3 linked regions of the Methylomagnum ishizawai genome follow. The protein of the gene in region 1 interacts with the protein of each later gene in a pairwise test. Links are inferred from orthologs where the notes say so. Each region holds a gene or a part of one and is shown in the gene's direction. Other genes may lie near its edges. The genes, in order: aceE, K5658_RS21080 and nth.

The links.
Region 2: the proteins of aceE (region 1) and K5658_RS21080 interact in binary tests that used the Escherichia coli proteins (3 or more experiments, as listed by UniProt). The link is inferred for Methylomagnum ishizawai from one-to-one orthologs.
Region 3: the proteins of aceE (region 1) and nth interact in binary tests that used the Escherichia coli proteins (3 or more experiments, as listed by UniProt). The link is inferred for Methylomagnum ishizawai from one-to-one orthologs.

What each region holds. Positions count from the first base shown.
Region 1 is NZ_AP019783.1:1,976,841-1,983,803, forward strand. Bases 1,835-5,097 are described here. They hold aceE (pyruvate dehydrogenase (acetyl-transferring), homodimeric type), read left to right. Parts: upstream 1,835-2,206; coding sequence 2,207-4,897; downstream 4,898-5,097. Other genes in these bases: aceF (dihydrolipoyllysine-residue acetyltransferase), read left to right, coding at 4,910-5,097. In the rest of the region: K5658_RS09045 (iron-containing redox enzyme family protein), read left to right, coding at 1-1,391; K5658_RS09050 (PilZ domain-containing protein), read right to left, coding at 1,489-1,806; more of aceF, read left to right, coding at 5,098-6,589; K5658_RS09065 (Uma2 family endonuclease), read left to right, coding at 6,638-6,963. UniProt on the Escherichia coli protein: Component of the pyruvate dehydrogenase (PDH) complex, that catalyzes the overall conversion of pyruvate to acetyl-CoA and CO(2).
Region 2 is NZ_AP019784.1:77,035-83,646, forward strand. What follows is about bases 1,094-4,005. They hold K5658_RS21080 (ATP-binding cassette domain-containing protein), read left to right. Parts: upstream 1,094-1,631; coding sequence 1,632-3,380; downstream 3,381-4,005. Other genes in these bases: hlyD (secretion protein HlyD), read left to right, coding at 1,094-1,630; K5658_RS21085 (ABC transporter permease), read left to right, coding at 3,377-4,005. In the rest of the region: K5658_RS21070 (class I SAM-dependent methyltransferase), read left to right, coding at 1-430; more of hlyD, read left to right, coding at 629-1,093; more of K5658_RS21085, read left to right, coding at 4,006-4,507; K5658_RS21090 (ABC transporter permease), read left to right, coding at 4,511-5,611; K5658_RS21095 (efflux transporter outer membrane subunit), read left to right, coding at 5,623-6,612. UniProt on the Escherichia coli protein: Part of the ABC transporter complex YbhFSR that could be involved in efflux of cefoperazone. Probably responsible for energy coupling to the transport system.
Region 3 is NZ_AP019783.1:1,505,972-1,512,599, reverse strand. The notes cover bases 1,881-4,808. They hold nth (endonuclease III), read left to right. Parts: upstream 1,881-2,986; coding sequence 2,987-3,631; downstream 3,632-4,808. Other genes in these bases: K5658_RS06990 (fatty acid desaturase family protein), read left to right, coding at 3,809-4,808; K5658_RS07000 (electron transport complex subunit E), read left to right, coding at 2,280-2,990; rsxG (electron transport complex subunit RsxG), read left to right, coding at 1,881-2,278. Outside these bases: electron transport complex subunit RsxC, read left to right, coding at 1-655; K5658_RS07010 (RnfABCDGE type electron transport complex subunit D), read left to right, coding at 666-1,658; more of rsxG, read left to right, coding at 1,655-1,880; more of K5658_RS06990, read left to right, coding at 4,809-4,888; K5658_RS06985 (hypothetical protein), read left to right, coding at 4,903-5,412; cax (calcium/proton exchanger), read right to left, coding at 5,502-6,628. UniProt on the Escherichia coli protein: DNA repair enzyme that has both DNA N-glycosylase activity and AP-lyase activity. The DNA N-glycosylase activity releases various damaged pyrimidines from DNA by cleaving the N-glycosidic bond, leaving an AP (apurinic/apyrimidinic) site.

The sequences.
Region 1 (6,963 bases):
AGGCACAGGCCGGACGCATCCGGCGGGGCTGGTGCCGGTATCGGCGCTTGTTCGATGAACTGGCGCGGGCGGTGGTCGCGGACCTGGCCCGGCGGCCCACCGCCGCGGAGGCCATGGCCGACCTATTGCGGACCAAGTGTCGGCACGCTATCGGCTACCATGGCCGGATCGCGCTGCGGGGCCGGAGCCTCGATGCCTGGCTGGCCGAAAGCGCGGACGATCCCGGTCCCTTGCTCGCGGCCTTGCGCGATTCGCCCTGGGTGGACCAGGCCTGTCCCGAGGCCAGCCGTTTGATCCGGGCCGTGGATTTCGGTGGGCCGATGTTCGGGGTGTTCAGCACGGAGGAGCGCCGGGCCTGCCTGGAGTGGATCGCCGACCCAACCGCCCCGGCCTTGCCTTCCTCGCTGTTGCCGGGACCGGAGCGGGTCGGTGCCGCGCTCCCCGCGCCAAGTCCGCCGCGCAAGATCGATCCCCGCGACTTGTTCACCCGGTTGCTCGCCACCGAATCCCCCGCCGATTGTCCGCCGGAAGCCGATGCCTTGATCCTGGGCATCCTCCGCCGCGCCCGCGGGTGCGCCCCGCTGCAACGCGGCCACCGCCGTGGTTTTCCCTATACCCCGGACGGCTTCCACGCCCGGATCGAGGCCATACACCGGCACGAGGTCGGGCGCTACCGGCCTTTGTCCGGTCCGCCCCGGCCCGGCCGGGAAGATTGCGAATGGGCGGCTTTGCAGCTGGCCCCGGCCATCCTGGTCGATGGCGCTTGGCTGGCGGGCGTGGGCAGCGCCGCCGGATGCCTGGGGGAAACCGGGCGGCATTTGCTCAAGACCTATGCCGATGAGTTGGGCGCGGGGCGGACCGAATGGAACCATCCCAATGTCTACCGGCGCTTGCTGGACAGCCTGGGGTTCGAGTTGCCGCCCTTCGAGGGCGAGGCGTTCGCCCGCAGCCCCTTATTTTTGGACGTCGCTTTCGATATCCCGGCTTATCTCCTGGCGATGGGGCTGAGGACGGAGCGCTATTTTCCGGAATTATTGGGCCTTAATCTCGCTATCGAGCTGAGCGGCCTGGGCGCGGGCTATCTGCGGGGGGTGGATATTTTGCGCCATCACGGCATCGACCCGGCCATCCTCCAACTCCATTTGAGCATCGACAACCTCGGCACCGGCCACGCGGCGCGGGCGCGGGAAGCGGTGATCCTGTTCCTGGACGAGGTCCGGCGGCGGGAAGGGGCGGAGGCGGTACAGGCCCAGTGGCGGCGGGTGTGGACGGGCTATCTATCGTTGCACGCGGCGGCGCTGGGCTTGGTGCTGGGGTTTTTGGGACGGTATTTGCGGCACGGGTGGATCGGGAGGCTGTGGGCCGTAGCCTTCAGAGGCCGTAGACCGTGAGTATCCGCCTTTTGATATCGGGCGAATCCATTCGCCGAACGAAAAGAGGCGGATAAACTCGTCCCTACAGCCTACAGCCTACAGCCTACAGCCAGCCCTAGGCCCGTTGCCGCCGCATGACGGGCAGGCGCCAGAACGCCACGCCCAGCCCATGCCGCGCTTCCCGCACGACCAGGACCGAGTGGCGGACCAGCCGGATGACATTGCCTTTCCTGAGGGCGAATACCAGCCGGGCGGTTTCGCCCACCAGCCATTCCTCCGGGGTCTGGGTTTCGACGAATACCCCGGACCGGCTCAGGTTCTTCGCCACGCCCCGGAGTTGGTTGCCCGAGGGGGTGATGAGGTAGGCGGATAAGGAGGCTTCGGAGCGCGGTGCGCCGCGCCGGTCTTTTTGGGTGAAGATTTTGCTCAACATGGTGGGGTCCGGGTTGAATGGGGATGTTTGGCTTTTTCGGGAATCAAGGACTGGGAGAGGAGCCTATCGTGCAGCATCGGACTGGGTGTTACAAGCAAGCCGTGCGCCAGCAAGCTTAATGCCTTGCATAACAGGGACTTGTTTTTGGGGATGGCTACGAGTGTAAGTTACCCATGACGGAAATGAGACGGATGGGACCTGTTTTTCAGATTAGCGGCGGAAATTGTCAGTTTGGACGGTAGCCGCGCCCGGAGGGAGGGGGTCGCCTTGGGGACCGGAGCCGGATCGGTGGGGGCGGCGGGGTGGAAATCGATGGATCATTGCGGAACCCTTTGTCTATAATCCCCGCTTCCAGCCGGACGACACCCATCCCAGTTCCAGTCATAAGGACTCTATCGCTATGGCAGCCGTTAATCCCGCCCAACCTTCCCCGACCACTGCTTCCGGCGACACCGATCCCGCCGAAACCCGCGAATGGCTGGAAGCCCTGGAGGCGGTCATCGAAGCCGAGGGCATCGAGCGGGCGCATTTCCTCATCGAAAGCTTGGTGGACCAGGCCCGGCGGGCCGGGGCCAACCTGCCGTACAAGGCCAACACCGCCTATATCAACACCATCCCGCCGCATTTGGAGCCGCAGCCGCCGGGCGATCCGGCCATCGAGGACCGCATCCGCGCCTATATCCGTTGGAACGCCATGGCGATGGTGGTGCGGGCCAACCGCAAATCCAGCGAATATGGCGGCCACATCGCCAGTTTCGCCTCCTCGGCCATGTTGTACGACGTGGGCTTCAACCATTGCTTCCGCGCCCCGGCCAAGGATTTCGGCGGCGATTTGGTCTATTTCCAGGGCCATGCCGCGCCCGGCATCTACGCCCGCGCCTTCATCGAAGGGCGCTTGAGCGAAACACAACTCGACCATTTCCGCGCCGAGATCGAAGGCAAGGGCCAGGGCCTGTCTTCCTATCCGCATCCTTGGTTGATGCCGGATTTCTGGCAGTTCCCCACCGTGTCCATGGGACTCGGGCCGATCATGTCGATCTATCAGGCCCGCTTCATGAAATATCTGGAAGGCCGCGGCATCGTCGCCACCCAGGGCCGGAAGGTCTGGGCCTTCTGCGGCGATGGCGAGATGGACGAACCGGAATCCATGGGGGCCATCGGCCTCGCGGGCCGCGAGAAGCTCGACAATCTGATTTTCGTGGTCAATTGCAACCTGCAACGCCTGGATGGCCCGGTGCGCGGCGATGGCAAGATCATCCAGGAACTCGAAGCCGAGTTCCGCGGCGCGGGCTGGAATGTCATCAAGGTCATCTGGGGTTCGCGCTGGGATTCCTTGCTGGCGCGGGATACCAAGGGTTTCCTCAAAAAGCGCATGGAAGAGGCGGTGGACGGCGAATACCAAGCCTACAAGGCCAAGAACGGGGCCTATGTCCGCCAGCATTTCTTCGGCAAATACCCGGAACTGGCGGCCATGGTCGCCAATATGTCGGACGACGACATTTGGCGCTTGAACCGGGGCGGGCATGATTTCCTCAAGGTCTATGCCGCCTACGATGCCGCGATGCGCCATACCGGCCAGCCGACGGTGATCCTGGCCAAGACCGTGAAGGGCTATGGCATGGGCCCGGTCGGCGAAGGCCGCATGACCACCCACCAACAGAAGAAGATGGACGACGCCTCGATCAAGGCGTTCCGCGACCGTTTCAATATCCCGGTCCACGACGACCGCTTGGGCGAGGTGCCTTACTACCGCCCACCGGAAGACAGCCCCGAAATCCGCTATGTCAAGGAACGCCGCGCCGCGCTGGGGGGTTTCCTGCCCCAGCGCCGTTTGGACGCCCCGCATATCCAGGTGCCCGATTTGGAAGTGTTCGAGCCTTTGCTGAAAAGCAGCGAAGACCGCGATATGTCCACCACCATGGCTTTCGTGCGGATACTCACCCTGCTGTTGCGGGATAACAAGGTGGGCCGCTATGTCGTGCCCATCGTCCCGGACGAGGCCCGCACCTTCGGCATGGACAGCCTGTTCCGCCAATACCGGATTTACTCCTCCACCGGCCAGTTGTACGAACCGGAAGATTCCGGCAGCGTCATGTACTACCGCGAGGATAAGACCGGGCAAATCCTGGAAGAGGGCATCAACGAGGCCGGTTCCATGTGTTCGTGGATCGCGGCGGGCACGGCCTACAGCAACCACAACGTGCAGATGATCCCGTTCTACATCTATTACTCCATGTTCGGCTTCCAGCGGGTGGGGGATTTGATGTGGGCGGCGGGCGATATGCGGACCAAGGGGTTCCTCCTGGGCGGCACGGCGGGGCGCACCACCTTGGCGGGCGAGGGCTTGCAGCACCAGGACGGCCATACCCAGCTGGCGATGGCGGCGATTCCCAATTGCGTGGGCTACGATCCTTGCTTCGCCTATGAATTGGCGGTCATCGTCCAGGACGGCCTCAAGCGCATGTACCAGGAGGGTGAGCAGGTTTTCTATTACATCACCGTGATGAACGAGAACTACGCCCATCCGCACATGCCGGAAGCTGTGCGCGAGGGCATCGTCAAGGGCATGTACAAGCTGCGCGATGCGGGCCAAGCCGCCAAGGTGCAATTGCTGGGCAGCGGCACCATCCTGCGGGAAGCGATTTTCGCCGCCGATTTGCTCAAGGCCGATTTCGGCATCGAATCCACCGTGTGGAGCGTGACCAGTTTCAGCGAACTGCGCCGCGACGGGCTGGACAAGGACCGCTGGAACCTGCTGCATCCCGAACAGCCGCGCAAGCTCAGCTATGTCGAGGAATGTTTGCGGGAGGTGCCCGGCCCGGTGGTGGCGGCGTCCGATTACATGAAGATCGTGGCCGACCAAATCCGCCAATATGTGCCGCGCTCCTATGCGGTGCTGGGCACGGATGGCTTTGGCCGTAGCGACCGCCGCTCGGAACTGCGGAGGTTCTTCGAGGTGGACCGCTATTACATCGCCGTGGCCGCGCTCAAATCCCTGGCCGACGCGGGTGGAGTGCCCGCCGCCAAGGTCGCGGAAGCCATCGCCAAATACGGTATCGATCCCGAAAAGCCCAATCCGGTCACGGTATAAAGGAAACCATTCATGGCAGTAGCTGAGCAAGAGGTCGTCGTCCCCGATATCGGCGATTTCAAGAATATCGAAATTATCGAAGTCTTGGTCAAACCGGGCGATGTCATCCAGCCCGAGGATTCGCTGATCACCCTGGAGAGCGACAAGGCGGCGATGGAAGTGCCTTCGCCCTTGGGGGGCGTGGTCAAGTCCTTGAAGGTGAAACCAGGGGATAAAGTCAACAAGGGTTCGCCCATCTTGACGCTGGAAGTCGCGGAGGCGGGCGCGCCCGCGCAGCCCCGACCGGCTCCGCCGCCCGCGCCCCCGGTGGCTACCGTCCCGGAAACCCCGGCCCCCGCCGCCGCGCCCGTGGCTCCGCCGCCGCCCGCGCCCACCGCATCGGCGGGGCCGGTCGAGCAAGAGGTCGTCGTCCCCGATATCGGCGACTTCAAGGACATCGAGATCATCGAAGTCCTGGTCAAGCCGGGCGATGTGATCGAGGCCGAGGCTTCCCTCATCACCCTGGAAAGCGACAAGGCGGCGATGGAAGTGCCTTCGCCCTACGCCGGGTTGGTCAAGGTCCTGAAGGTCAAGGCCGGCGACCGGGTCAACAAGGGCACAGCCATCCTGGTGCTGGAAATCCAGGGCGCGGTGTCGGCACCGGCTGCGCAAGCGGTCCCCGTGGCGGTCGAAACCGCCGCCGCCGAGATCAAAGCCTCCGCCGCCCAGGAAGCCCCCGAGCGGGTGAGGCCGGTCGCGGTTGCCGGTGGGGAAACCACGGGCGACCGCAAAACCCCGCCCCACGCCAGCCCCGCCATCCGCCGCTATGCCCGCGAACTCGGGGCCAACCTGGAACGCATCCAGGGCAGCGGACCCAAGGGCCGCATCCTCAAGGAGGACGTGCAGCGCTTCGTCAAGGACAGCCTGCAACGGGCCGAACAAGCCACCACGGCTCCCGCCGCCACCGGCGGCGCTTTCGCCCTGCCGCCCATCCCCGAGGTGGATTTCAGCAAATTCGGCCCGGTCGAGACCCTGGCCCTGACCCGCATCCAAAAGCTGTCCGGTCCGTTTCTGCACCGCAATTGGATCGGCATTCCCCATATCACCCAGCACGACGAGGCCGATATCACCGACCTCGAAGATTTCCGCAAGGCGCTCAAGGCCGAGGCCGAGAAGAAGGGCCTCAAGCTGTCGTTCCTGCCCTTCGTGCTGAAGGCGCTGGTGGCCTCGCTCAAGGCTTTCCCCAGCTTCAACGCCTCGCTCGCCGCCGACGGCCAGTCCCTGATCCTGAAGCGATACTTCCATATCGGCGTTGCTGTCGATACCCCGGAAGGCTTGGTGGTGCCGGTGCTGCGCGACGTGGACCGGAAGAGCGTCTTCGACCTCGCCGCCGAGCTGGCCGAACTCAGCCAGAAGGCCCGCAACAAGAAGCTGCGCGGTCCCGACCTGGAAGGCGGTTGCTTCACCATTTCCAGCCTGGGCGGCATCGGCGGCACGGCCTTCACGCCCATCATCAACGCGCCCGAAGTCGCGATCCTGGGGCTGTCCAAAAGCCAGATGAAGCCGGTCTGGCAGGACGGCCAGTTCGTGCCCCGCTTGATGCTGCCCCTGTCCCTGTCCTACGACCACCGGGTCATCGACGGTGCCCAGGCCGCCCGCTTCATCGTGCATCTCGGCGCGATGCTGGCCGACTTGCGGCGGGTGCTGTTGTAATAGTTACCATGCCCGCCCCGCGGGAGGCGGGCCTTTGGCGGGGGTGCCATGAACGTCGCGCAGCAACGGTTTTTCAGCGCCGAGGAATATCTCGCTTGGGAGGAGCGGCAAACCGTCAAGCATGAATATCTCCGGGGCGGGGTCTACGCGATGGCCGGGGCGCGGGACGCCCATGCGACCGTCGCGGGCAATGTGTTCGCCCTGCTCAAATCCCATCTGCGCGGCACGCCCTGCCGCACCTATATCGCCGACATGAAGCTCCGGGTGGAAGCCGCCGACGCCTATTTCTACCCCGATGTGTTCGTGACCTGCGATGCCCGCGACCGGGCCTCCGACCTCTGCAAATCCCATCCGCTGTTGGTGGTCGAGGTCTT
Region 2 (6,612 bases), on another replicon or contig:
GCGGGTGATCGCCGGGGTATGGCGCGCCTTGAAACCGGGCGGGCGCTTCGTCGGCGAATTCGGCGGCCATGGCAACGTGGCCGTTATCGTCGCGGCGCTCGGATCGGCCCTGGCCGCGCGGGGCATGGCGGTCCCGAACCCGTGGTATTTCCCCCGCCCGGAGGAATACCAAAAGCGCCTGGAATCCCACGGCTTCGAGGTGGCACGCCTCGACCTGATTCCCCGCCCCACCCTGTTGCCGGGCGATGTGGGCGGCTGGTTGGAGACGTTCGCCCAACCCTACACCGCCGCCTTGCCGCGGGCGGAGCGGCGGGATTTCATCGCCGGGCTGGTCGAGGCCTTGCGCGGCCCCTTGTGCGACGCCAACGGCGATTGGTGGGCGGACTATGTGCGCCTACGGTTCTCGGCCACGAAACCGGATGCCGCATGACCCGGCGGTTTGAACGGCGGGTTTGATAGCGGTTTCCAGCGCGGCCATCGGGGACCGGCCATCCATACGCCGCCGAACCGCGTCCCCAGCGGAAATCCGGCGGCATCCCTCCCGGCCAAACCCATCCTGTAACCCTCCGTTCCCGCACCGGCCCGGTCTGCCATAATGATGGCGATCACCATGGGAGCCGGACCGGGAATGAAACACGCCAAAAGCTTGATATGGACAGCCTTGGGCTTGGCCACTTCCATCGCCGTCGGTGGCGATTGGCTGGACCGCCGCCAGGATCGGGGGAAGGACGACATCGTCCTCTACGGCAACGTCGATATCCGGGAAGTGGAACTGGCCTTCCGCCAAGCCGGACGGCTGGCGACCCTGGCCGTCGAGGAGGGCGACGCGGTGGAACCCGGCCAAGGGCTGGCCGAACTCGACGCCCAGCCGTTCCGGGACGCCCTCGCCGCCGCCGAGGCCGGGGAGCGGCAGGCACGGGCCGAATTGGAAAAGCTGCGCCGGGGCTACCGCCCGCAGGAAATCGCCGAGGCCGAACAAGCCGTCCGCCAAGCCGAGGCCGCGCTGGAATACGCGGCGGGCGAACTCGGGCGGCAGGGCGCGGTGGTCGGTTCCGGGGCCACCACCCGGCATAGCTACGACCTGGCCCGTTCGGCGCGGGACCAGGCCGCCGCCCAGTGGGCGGCGGCGCGGGCGGTGTGGTCCCTGCGCAAGGAAGGCTACCGCCGCGAGGATATCGCCATCGCCGAGGCCAAGCTGGCCGGGGCCGAAGCGGCGGTGGCCCAGGCCAGGACGGCCCTGGCCGACACCCGTTTGACCGCGCCCGCCCCGGCCATCGTCCTCGCCCGCGTCCGCGAGGCCGGGAGCATGGTCAATGCCAGCGCCCCGGTGTATACCCTGTCCCTGCGCGATCCGGTCTATGTCCGCGCCTATGTGGACGAACCCCATCTCGGACGGGTCGTACCCGGCGCGGAAGTCAGCCTCCAATCGGATTCTTCGGGCAAAATCTACCGGGGCCGGATCGGCTTCGTTTCGCCCCGCGCCGAATTCACGCCCAAATCGGTGGAAACCACCGAACTCCGTACCGATCTGGTCTACCGCCTGCGCATCGTGGTCGCCAACGCCGACCCGGGCTTGCGCCAGGGGATGCCGGTGACGGTCCGGGTCGGCGGCGGCGCGGCGGGCCGTTGAAATGGAGACGGCACCGCCCCCCGCCGTCGCCGGCACCGGCTTGACCAAGTATTTCGGCAAGACCGAAGCCTTGCGCGGCTTGACCCTGGCAATCCACCCCGGCCGCCTGACCGGCTTGGTCGGCCCGGACGGGGCCGGCAAAACCACCCTGATGCGGCTCATGGCGGGCCTGATGCGGCCCAGCGGTGGCAGCCTCAAGGTCTTGGGCCTGGACGTGGCGCGGGACGCGGCCCGCATCCCCGAACTCACCGGCTATATGCCCCAACGCTTCGGCCTCTACGAAGACCTGTCGGTCCTGGAGAACCTGCGGCTTTACGCCCGGCTGCGCGGCCTGGAGGCGCGGTCGCTCCGGGAACATTTCGACCGCCTGCTGGGCTTCACGCGGCTCGCGCCGTTCACCGAACGGCTGGCCGGGCGCTTGTCGGGCGGCATGAAACAAAAGCTGGGCTTGGCCTGCGCCTTGATCGCCAGCCCCCGGCTGTTGCTGTTGGACGAACCGGGGGTCGGGGTCGATCCGGTCAGCCGCCAGGATCTATGGCGCATGGTCCATGCCCTGACCGCCGAAGGCGTGGCGGTGGTCTGGGCCACGGCCTATCTCGACGAGGCCGAGCGCTGCGATAGCGTCGTCCTGCTCAACGAGGGCAAGATCGAGTTCGACGGCCCACCCGCCGCCTTGACCGCCCGGCTGGCCGAGCGCAGCCTCTGTCTCGCCGCGCCCCGGCAGGACCGCCGCCTGGTGTTGGCGCGGGCCTTGGACCTGGCCTCGGTCTGCGATGGCACGATCCAGGGCGATTCGGTGCGGGTGGTGTTGCGGCGGGACGCGGGACGCGCCGAAATCCAAACCCTGGCGGACGCGGTGGAGGCCGAACTGGTCCCGGTGGCCCCACGGTTCGAGGACGGCTTCATCGATCTCCTGGGCGGCGGACCGGGCGGCACCTCGGCCCTGGCCGAACGCTTCGGTCCGGTCGCGCTGGAATCCGGGTTCGCGGTGGAATGCCGGGCGCTCACCCGCCGCTTCGGCGCGTTCCTCGCCGCCGACCGGGTGGATTTCCAGGTGCGCCAGGGCGAGATTTTCGGCTTGCTCGGTCCCAACGGCGCGGGCAAATCCACCACCTTCAAGATGCTGTGCGGCTTGCTCAAGCCGAGTTCCGGCGAAGCCCTGGTGGCGGGTTTGAACCTCCGCACCTCGACCAGCGCGGCCAAGAGCCGCCTCGGCTACATGGCCCAGAAATTCTCGCTGTACGGGCTGTTGTCGGTGCGGCAGAACCTGGAATTCTCGGCGGGCGTCTACGGCCTCGCCGGGGCGGCGAAACGCGACCGGGTCGCGGAGATGATCGAAATCTTCCACCTCGAAAGCTACCTCAAAGCCTCCCCGGACCAGTTGCCGCTGGGTTATAAGCAGCGCTTGGCCCTGGCCTGCGCGGTGATGCACGCACCGCCGGTGCTGTTCTTGGACGAACCCACCTCGGGCGTCGATCCCATCACCCGGCGCGAATTCTGGACCCATATCAACGGCTTGGTGCGCAAGGGCGTGACCGTGCTGGTGACCACGCATTTCATGGACGAGGCCGAATATTGCGACCGGGTGGCCCTGATGTACCAGGCCCAGGTGATCGCGCTCGACACGCCCACCGCGCTGGAACGGCAAGCCGCCCGGCCCGGCCTGGAGCAGCCATCCATGGAGCAGGCGTTCATCCACCTGATCGAAGCCGTGGACGCCGCCGCGGACACCCCACGGGGGGCGGCATGAAGCGGTGGCCGGGACCGGACCCGCGCCGGGTGTGGGCGCTGGCCTGGAAGGAAGCGCTGCAAATCGTGCGCGATCCTTCGGTCATCCTGGTCGCCTTCGTGTTGCCCGCCGTGATGCTGTTCCTGTTCGCCTACGCCGTGTCCCTGGATATTAAAACCGTGCCCATCGGCGTGGTCCTGGAATCCGACGGCGGCGAGGCGCAATCCTTGGCGGCGGCGTTCGCCTCGACCCGTTATTTCGTGGCGGTGCCGGCCCGGGACCGGCGGGCGGTGGCCGCAGACCTCGTGGGCGGACGCCTGCGCGGTTTCGTGGTGATCCCCCAGGATTTCGAGCGCAGGCTACAAGGCGGGACGCCCGGCCCTTGGGTCCAGGTGGTGACCGATGGTTCGCAGCCCAATACCGCCAGTTTCGTCGCCAGCTATGCCCAGGGCGTGGTGAACGCTTGGCGGGCGTCGCGGCGGACCGGGCCGGCCGGCGGCGGCATCGACCTGGAACCCCGGTTCTGGTTCAACCCGGAGATCGAGAGCCGCCGCTTCCTGGTTCCGGGGGCCATCGCCGTGGTCATGACCATCATCGGCACCTTGTTGACCGCCCTGGTGGTGGCGCGGGAATGGGAACGCGGCACCATGGAGGCGATCCTGTCCACGCCGGCCTCGGTGGGCGAGATCATCGCCGGGAAGCTGTTGCCCTATCTGGCGCTGGGCCTCGGGGCCACGTTCCTGTCAGCGGCGATGGCGGTGACGGTGTTCGGCGTGCCCTTGCGCGGCTCCTGGCTGGCTTTGCTGGCCTTGTCCCTGGCCTTCATGTTCCCGGCGCTGGGCCAGGGCTTGCTGATTTCGACCCTGGCGCGGAACCAGTTCATCGCCTCCCAGTTGGCCTTGTTCTCGGGCTTCCTGCCCGCCTTCCTGCTGTCGGGATTTTTATTCGAGATCGATTCCATGCCCGCCCCGGTCCGCGCCCTGACCTATATCGTCGCGGCCCGCTATTTCGTGTCGTCCTTGCAGACCGTGTTCCTGGCCGGGGATGTATGGGCCTTGCTGCTGCCCAATATCGCGGCCCTGCTCGCCATCGGACTGGCCTTGTTCGCCCTGGTCCGCCTGAAGACCCGCAAATCCCTGGATGTATGAGCCATGGCCCTGTTATCGCCGCGCCTCCAGGCGCAAATCGTCAAGGAATTGCTCAGCGTGCTGCGCGACCCCAAGAGCCGCGCCGTGTTGACCATCCCGCCGCTGTTTCAATTGCTGATCTTCTCGTTCGCCGCCACCCTGGAACTCAAGCACGTCGATATCGCCATCCACAACCGCGACGCCGGGCGCTGGGGCTATGAATTGACGGCGCGGGTGGGCGCAGCGGGCTTCGTGCGCGCTGTGCGCCCGGTCCATGGCCTGGACCAAATCCAGGATGTGATCGACCGGCGCGAAGTCATCGCCGCCCTCGATATCCCGGAAGACTTTTCCAGGAACATCGCCGCGCGGCATCCGGCACGGGTCCAGGTGATCCTCGATGGCCGCCGGGCCAACGCCGCCCAAATCCTGCTCGGCTACCTCAACGCCATCGTGACCGGGCTGGACGCCGGGTCCAGCCTCGACACCGGCCATGTGGCCGTCCGCCATGGCTTCAATCCCAACCTCATCTACCGCTGGTTCATCGTGCCCAGCCTGGGCGGCGTCCTGGTGATGTTCGTGACCTTGCTGGTGACGGCGCTGTCCATCGCCCGCGAGCGCGAATTGGGCACCTTCGACCAGTTGTTGGTGTCGCCCTGCACGCCCGCCGAAATCATCGTGGCCAAGATCGTCCCCGCCTTGCTCATCGGCACGCTGCTGGGCCTGTTCATGGCCGCGGCGGGCGTCTTCGGCTTCGGCATCCCCTTCACCGGCTCGTTTCCGCTGCTGTTCGCCAGCCTGTTGCTGTTCATCGTCTCCATCGTCGGCATCGGCCTGATGATCTCCTCGATCTGCGACACCCAACAACAGGCCATCCTCGGCACTTTCGCCGTCGGGGTGCCGGCGGTCTTGGTGTCGGGCTTCGCCACCCCGGTGGAGAACATGCCGGAAGTCTTGCAATGGCTGGCCGAGGCCATCCCCTTGAAACACTATCTCATCATCCTGCAAGGCAGTTTCCTCAAGGCGCTGCCGCCCGCCGAGGTGTTCGCCCACGCCTGGCCGATGGCGGTCATCGCCGTCGCCACCCTGTCCACCGCCACGCTGTTCGTGCGCGGCAAGCTGCAATGAGGGGGAAAGGCATGGCCGCGAAACTTAGCTGCGCCCACCCCGCCCCAAGCGCGGTCCTCGCGTTATGCGCCCTGTTGCCGGGCTGCGCGGTGGGACCGGACTACCATCCACCCCGGCCCATCCTGCCGGCCCATTGGCAGGCCGCCCGCGATCCCGCCGCCGCCCTGGAACCGGCCACGGACGCCGGCTTGCAAACATGGTGGCGCAGCTTCCACGATCCCGTGCTGGACCGGCTCATGGCGGCGGCCCGTACCGGCAATCTCGACCTGAAAATAGCCCTGGCCCGCGTCGGGCAAGCCCGCGCCGAGCGCCACGCCAGCCGGGCCGGGCTGTTCCCGCAGGTTTCCGCCAACGCCGTCGGCGCCCGCCTGGACAACCTGTTCCCGGTGAGCCAGCCGGGCGGGTCCAAGCCGCTGGATTTCTTCCTGGCCGGGTTCGACGCGGTTTGGGAAATCGATGTGTTCGGGCGCCTGGGCCGCAAACTGGAAGCCGCCACGGCGGAGGCCGAGGCCGCAACGGAGGACTATCGCCAGACCTGGGTGATCCTCTGCGCCGAACTGGCCCGCGATTACACCGAATACCGCAACCTCCGCCGCCAGTTGGATATTGTCCAGGCCCATCTCGCCGCCCAGCGCCATACCCTGGAGCTGACCGGGCAACTGTACCGGGAAGGCTTGGCCACCGGCGATGTGGTGGCGCGGGCCGAAGCCCAGGCCGGGGACACGGCGGCCCGCGTCCCGGCCCTGGAAGCCCAGTTGACCGAAGCCCAACACCGGCTGGAAATCCTGGTCGGGGCCAAGCCCGGAGCCTTGGCGTCCCGGTTGGCGGGACCGGGCGGGGTGCCGGGTTCGGACGCCCGCACCCTGCTGACCACGCCCGCCGAAACCTTGCGCCGCCGCCCGGATGTGCGCGGCGCGGAACGCGCCCTGGCGGCGGCGACCGCCCTGCAAGGCGCGGCTTTCGCCGAGTTGTTCCCGAAAATCTCGGTCGCCGCCTTCGCG
Region 3 (6,628 bases), 470 kb from region 1 along the record:
ACCCCGGAATTTCCTGGCGCGGATCGGCACGCCCATCGCCGATTTGATCGGACAAGCCGGTGGTTATACCGAAGCCGCCGAGCGTTTGATCCTGGGCGGGCCGATGATGGGCCACGCCCTGCCCCGCGACGACCTCCCCCTCGTCAAAGCGGCCAATTGCCTCCTGATCGCGGGCCGGGGCGAATTCCTGGCCGAAACCCGCGCCCTGCCCTGCATCCGCTGCGGTGCCTGCGCCGAGGTCTGCCCGATCCACCTGCTGCCGCAGCAGTTGTATTGGTACAGCCGCTCCGGGCAACTCGAACGCGCCGCCGACCACCAATTGTCCGCCTGCATCGAATGCGGTTGCTGCGATGTGGCCTGTCCCAGCCGGATTCCGCTGGTCCAGCATTTCCGCGCCGCCAAGGGACTAGCCGCCGCCAAGCAACGCGAGCGCGAACACGCCGACCACGCCCGCCAGCGCCACGAAGCCCGCGCGGCCCGCAAGGCGGAAGAGCAGCGGGAACGGGCGGCGGCGGCCCAGCGCCGCAAGGCCAATCTGGACAAGGCGGCGGCGGTCAAGGAAGCTTTGGCGCGGGCCAAGCAGAAGCGGGCCACCAAAGCACCAACGCCGTCGCCAGAACCCCATCCCGCCGATTCCGAAGCCTCCGAACCCTAAGCACCGCCCCATGCGTTTCGCCACCCCCCCATCGCCATATCTCGCCCCGGCCCGCCATACCCCCCGCATCATGGCCGAGGTGTCGCTGGCCTTGGTGCCGGGATTGGCCGCGCTGGTCGTCCAATTCGGCCCCGGCGTGTTGATCCAGTGCCTCGTCGCCCTGGTCGCCGCGCTCCTGGCCGAAGCCGCCGCCCTGCGCCTACGCGGACGGCCCAGCGCCGCGACGCTATGGGACGGTAGCGCGGCGCTGACGGCGGTTTTGCTGGCGGTATCCCTGCCGCCGCTCGCGCCGGTGTGGGTGGCGGGGTTCGGGGCGGTGTTCGCCATCCTGGTCGGTAAGCAGCTTTACGGCGGCCTGGGCCACAACCCGTTCAATCCGGCCATGGTGGGCTACGCGGTGCTGTTGGTCTCGTTCCCCAAGCCGATGACGGCGTGGCTAGCGCCCTTGGATTTGAGCGCCGCGCCGCTCGGTTTCGCCGAGACCTGGAACGCCATCTTCCAGCGGGAATTGCCGGAAGGCTTGGGCTTCGACGCCCTGACCCTGGCGACCCCGCTCGATAGCCTGAAAAACCCGTCGGCCTCCGCCGCCATTCCAAGCGTGGGCGCGGGCTGGGCCTGGGTCAATTCCGGCTTCCTGCTGGGTGGGTTGTGGCTACTGGGGAGGAAACTGATCGATTGGCGGATTCCCGTGGGTTTCCTGGGTGCCTTGTCCGCTTGCGCCTTGATGGCGTTCCTGTGGGATGCCGCCCACCCGCCGACGCCGCTGTTCCATCTATTCGGCGGGGCGACCATGCTCGGCGCCTTCTTCATCGCCACCGACCCCGTGACCGCCGCCACCACGCCCAAAGGCCGCTGGATCCACGGAGCCGGGTGCGGGGCGCTGGTGTTCGCGATCCGCGCCTATGGCGGCTATCCCGACGGCGTGGCCTTCGCGGTCCTGTTGATGAACCTCGCCGCGCCCACCCTCGACCACTACACCCGCCCCAGGGTCTACGGCACATGAACCTCCCGAAGCCGGTCCTCGCCGCCGCCTGGCTCGGGGTGTTCTCATTGTCCGGGCTGGGCCTCGTGGCCTGGGTCCACGACCACACCCAGGCCCGCATCGCCGCCAACGAACGCGCCGCCTTGTTGCAAGCCCTGGAAATCCTGGTGCCGCCCGCCAGTTTCGACAACGATATCCTGGCCGACAGCCTGAGCGTCGAGGATGCGGCGCTGGACCCCCGGCAAGCCGTGACCGTCTACCGCGCCCGCAAGCACGGCCAGCCGGTGGCGGCGGTGTTGTCGCCCACGGCACCGGATGGCTATAACGGCGCGATCAAGCTGCTGGTGGCGATCGGGGCCGATGGCGTGCTGGCGGGGGTGCGGGTCGTCGCCCACCGGGAAACGCCCGGTTTGGGCGATCCCATCGACGCCGACAAATCCGATTGGATACTCGGCTTCGCGGGCCGCTCGCTGAGCGACCCGCCGGAACCCCGCTGGCGGGTGAAACGCGACGGCGGCGATTTCGACCAATTCACCGGAGCCACGATCACGCCACGGGCCGTGGTGGGCGCGGTGCGGCGGAGCTTGGTATTCTTCGGGCGGAACCGGGCGCGGCTATTCGCGGAAACCCAGGGAGAATGACATGAACCGCTGGCACACCTACCGCGACATCCTCCAGCACGGCCTGTGGCGCAACAACCCAGCCCTGGTCGCCCTGCTCGGCCTATGCCCCTTGCTGGCGGTGAGCAATTCCGTGGTCAACAGCCTGGGGCTGGGACTTGCCACCACCGCCGCCCTGGTCCTGTCCAATACCGCGATTTCGCTGCTGCGCCGGTTCATCGCCCGCGAAATCCGCCTGCCGCTGTTCGTCCTCATCATCGCGTCCATCGTCACCGCCATCGATTTGGCGATGAACGCCTATTTCCACGGACTACACCAAATCCTCGGCATCTTCATCCCGCTGATCGTCACCAATTGCGCGATCATAGGCCGGGCCGAAGCCTACGCCTCCAAGCAGCCGGTGGACCGCGCCCTGCTGGACGGCTTGGCGATGGGGCTGGGTTTCACCTTGGCCCTGGTGGCGCTCGGGGCGGTGCGGGAAGTCGTCGGCACGGGCCGCTTGCTGAACCGGGCCGATCTGCTGTTCGGGGACGCGGCGCGGGACTGGACCGTGCCGGTGTTCGAGGATTACGGCGGTTGCCTGTTGGCGGTGCTGCCGCCCGGCGCGTTCATCGGTTTAGGACTGTTGGTCGCCGTGAAAAACCTAGTGGATGCCCGCGCCCGCCGCCGCCAAACCGCCGCCCAAACCGGCCCGCAATTCCAAATCACCCGCCCCCGCCCCGACGAAGCATGAACGCCGAACAACGCCTAGAAATCTTCCAGCGCCTCGCCGCCGCCATCCCCGAACCCACCACGGAACTGCGATATTCCACGCCGTTCGAGCTATTGATCGCGGTGGTGCTGTCGGCCCAGGCCACCGACAAAGGCGTCAACAAGGCCACGGCCCAGTTGTTCCCGGTCGCCAATACGCCCGCGGCCATCCTGGCATTGGGGGAAGAAGGTCTGCGCGAATACATCAAGACCATCGGCCTTTACAACAGCAAGGGCAGGAATATCATCGCCCTCTGCCGCCTCCTGCTGGAACAGCACGGCGGCGCGGTGCCGCGCACCCGCGAAGCGCTGGAAGCCCTCCCCGGCGTGGGACGCAAGACCGCCAATGTGATCCTCAACACCGCCTTCGGTGCCCATACCATCGCGGTCGATACCCATATCTTCCGGGTCGCCAACCGCACCGGGCTGGCCCCCGGCAAGAACGTCCTGCTAGTGGAGCGCGGTTTGGAACAAACCACGCCCACGGCCTTCCTCAAGGACGCCCACCATCTTTTGATCCTGCACGGGCGCTATACCTGCGTGGCCCGCAAGCCGAAATGCCCGCGATGCCCCATCGCCGACCTGTGCGAATACCCCGATAAAACCCCCGCCGCCCCGGATTAGGGCACCCAACACCCCGCCCCATCCGTGCCCACGTCCTCTGTGGGAATGCCGCCCCGGACGCCCCGGCGCGATGCCCCGACGAATAGCCGTGTTCAAAACCGGCCCGACACCCCGATAAAATACCGGACGGCCCGCCCTAACAGACCTAGATAAAAAAACAAACCCCGAGGAGACGCTATGATCCACCCCGCCAGCGAGGAGTATCTCAGAACCGACCGCACGCCCCTGTTCCTCGAACTCACCGAACTCCTGAAACCCATCGACAGCTTTTCCCGCCAGCCGATGTTTTATCTGCGGCGCCTGGCCTGGTATGTCACCGTCCATGTCGCCATGCTCTGCCTGCTGGCGGTGACGCCCAATCCCTGGCTCTGCCTGCTCTGGGTCAGCATCGACGCCGTGTACATGCTGCGGCTGGGCTTCATCGCCCACGACCTCGCCCATGGCGCGGTCTCCAACGACGCCCGCTACAAGCGCTATCTGGGCGAATTCGTGTGGGCCTTCCTGCTGGGTTTGAGCCAGGAATTCTGGGACCGCAAACACACCCTGCACCACCGCCTCACCAATGTCGCCCGCGACGGCGACGGCGACCCCGACATCGAAACCCCGCCCTTCATCCTGGGCGAACAGCAGAAACGGGTGGCCGACACCCCCCTACAGCGCGGCATCGCCAAGAGCCAGCACATCCTGTACTGGATGGCCTTGTCGCTGCTGGTGTTCGGCCTGGCCTACGAAAGCGTGGTGTTCCTGCTCAAGCGGGAATTCAAGGGCCGTCCGTTCCAGGTGCAAAGCAACCGGGCGCTGGTGCTGGGCCTGCTGGCGCTGGGCTATCTCGCCAATAATTTCACCCTGTTCCTGGCCCAGCCGGTGTGGATCGGCCTGTTGCTGCTGCTCTACAAATATCTCGCGGCGGGCTTCGTCATCGGCATCGTGTTCGCGCTGAACCATGTCGGCCTCCCCACCGTGTCGGGCGAGTTCCCGGTGGACCGGCTGACCCTGCAAACCTATACCTCGCGCAATGTCTCCGGGCCGTTCGGGCGCTGGTTCTGGGGTCTTCTGGCCTACCAGACCGAGCATCACCTGTGGCCGGGCATTTCCTGGCACAAGCTGCCGGAGGTGGCGGCCATCACCCGCGGCTTCTGCGAGCGCCACGGCATCATCTACAACGAGGAAACCCCGTTGCGCTGCCTGCTCGATTCCACCGAATCGCTCAAGCGGCTGGGCACGGAAGCCGAGTTCGTCCCCACCCCCCAACCTTGAGAAGAAGTAAAACCATGATCGGAGAATACCAAAGCTACCGGCTCGACCCGCGCAAAAACCCCGGCTTCCCCATCCTCGGCCTATTGAAGCTGGTCATGACCATGGCGTTCATCTACGCCTTGATCGTGCCCATCGCCCTGCTCGATGCCGTGGTGAGCCTATACCAATACCTGTGTTTCCCCATTTACGGGCTGACCCAGGTGGAGCGCCGGCGGTTCGTCAGTATCCCGCGCAAGGGCTATGAATCGCTGAACTTCATGGACCGGTTCAATTGCCACTATTGCAGCTACGCCAACGGCGTCCTGCGCTACGCCCAGAAGATCGCGGCGGAAACCGAGAAGATGTGGTGCCCGATCCGCCAGAAGCTGCGCAAGGACTATGCGGAACCCCAGCATCACCAGGGTTTCGCCGAGAGCGGGGAGAAGGAAGCGTTGTTGCAGTATTACGCCCGCTATGAATTGGTCCCGGTGGAAGCGGAACCGGCGGAAGGCGCGGCTTGTCCGGCGGAAACCGGCGGCTCCTGAGTCCGGCCCCGGAACCTGGGCCAAGAAAAAGCCGGGCGGGGATTTCCGTCCGGCTTTTTTGTGTGTGGGCAGCGGGTCCGTGCCGTGGATCAGCCCAAACCGCCGGCGCTGGCATCGGCGGGCAAATAATAAAACCCGATGCCCAGCATGATATAGACCGCCAGCAACATCAGCCCTTCCATCCAGGTCGAGCGTCCGTCGGTGACGATATTGCGGATCACCACCGTGGTCAGCACGATGGAAACGATCTCGAACGGCGTGAACAACAGGTTCATCTCCGTCCCCAGCAAGGGCGCGGCGAACACCAACAACGGCACCGCCAGCAGGATCATCTGGATGCTCGAACCCACCGAAGCCTCGATGGCGAGGTCCATCTTGTTGCTGCGGGCGAAGCGGGTGGCGCTGATGATCTCGCCGATGCCGCCCGCCCCGGCCAGCAGGATGATGCCGCTGAACACATCGGACAGCCCGAGTTGCTTGCTGGTGGGTTCCAGGGCGTCGGTCACCACCTCGCTCATCACCGCCAGGACCAGGGTGGCGGCGACCAGGATGGCGGTGGCCTTGCCCTGCGACCATTCCGGCGCGGCTTCGCCGTTTTCCTCCGGCACGGTCTGGGCCACCGCGCCGGCCGGTTCCTCGTCCTTCTTCTTGAACAGCAGGGTCGCCCCCAGGTTGACGGCGTAGATCAGCAACAGGATGGAGGAAATCTCCCAGCTCAATTCCTCCTCGGCCTTGGGCGAGGACAAATGGAACACGGCGGGAATCACCAGACCGAAGCTGCACAGGGTCAGCAAGCCGGCGTTGATCTGGATGGCCTCCTCGTCGAAGCGCTGGGTGCCGTGTTTCAGCCCGCCCAGCATCATGGCCAGCCCCAGCCCGAACAACAGTTCCACCAGGATCGAACCCGTGATCGAAGCCTTCACCACATCGCCCAGCCCGTTCTTGAGGGCGAACATGGCGATGATGATTTCCGGGGCGTTGTTGAGCGAAGCGTTCAACAGACCGCCGACGGTCGGACCCAGGGTGACGGCGAGGGCTTCGGTGGCCTCGGCCATGATCTCGGCCAGCGGGTAGATCGCGACCAGGGATACCAGGAACACCAGGATCGGGCTGGCGTCGGTCCAGCGCAACACCAGGGCGATGGGGATCGCCAACAATAGCCACATTTGCAGGGAAATACCTTTGGCCGCTGGTTCCGCGCCGCCGTGTATCGCTT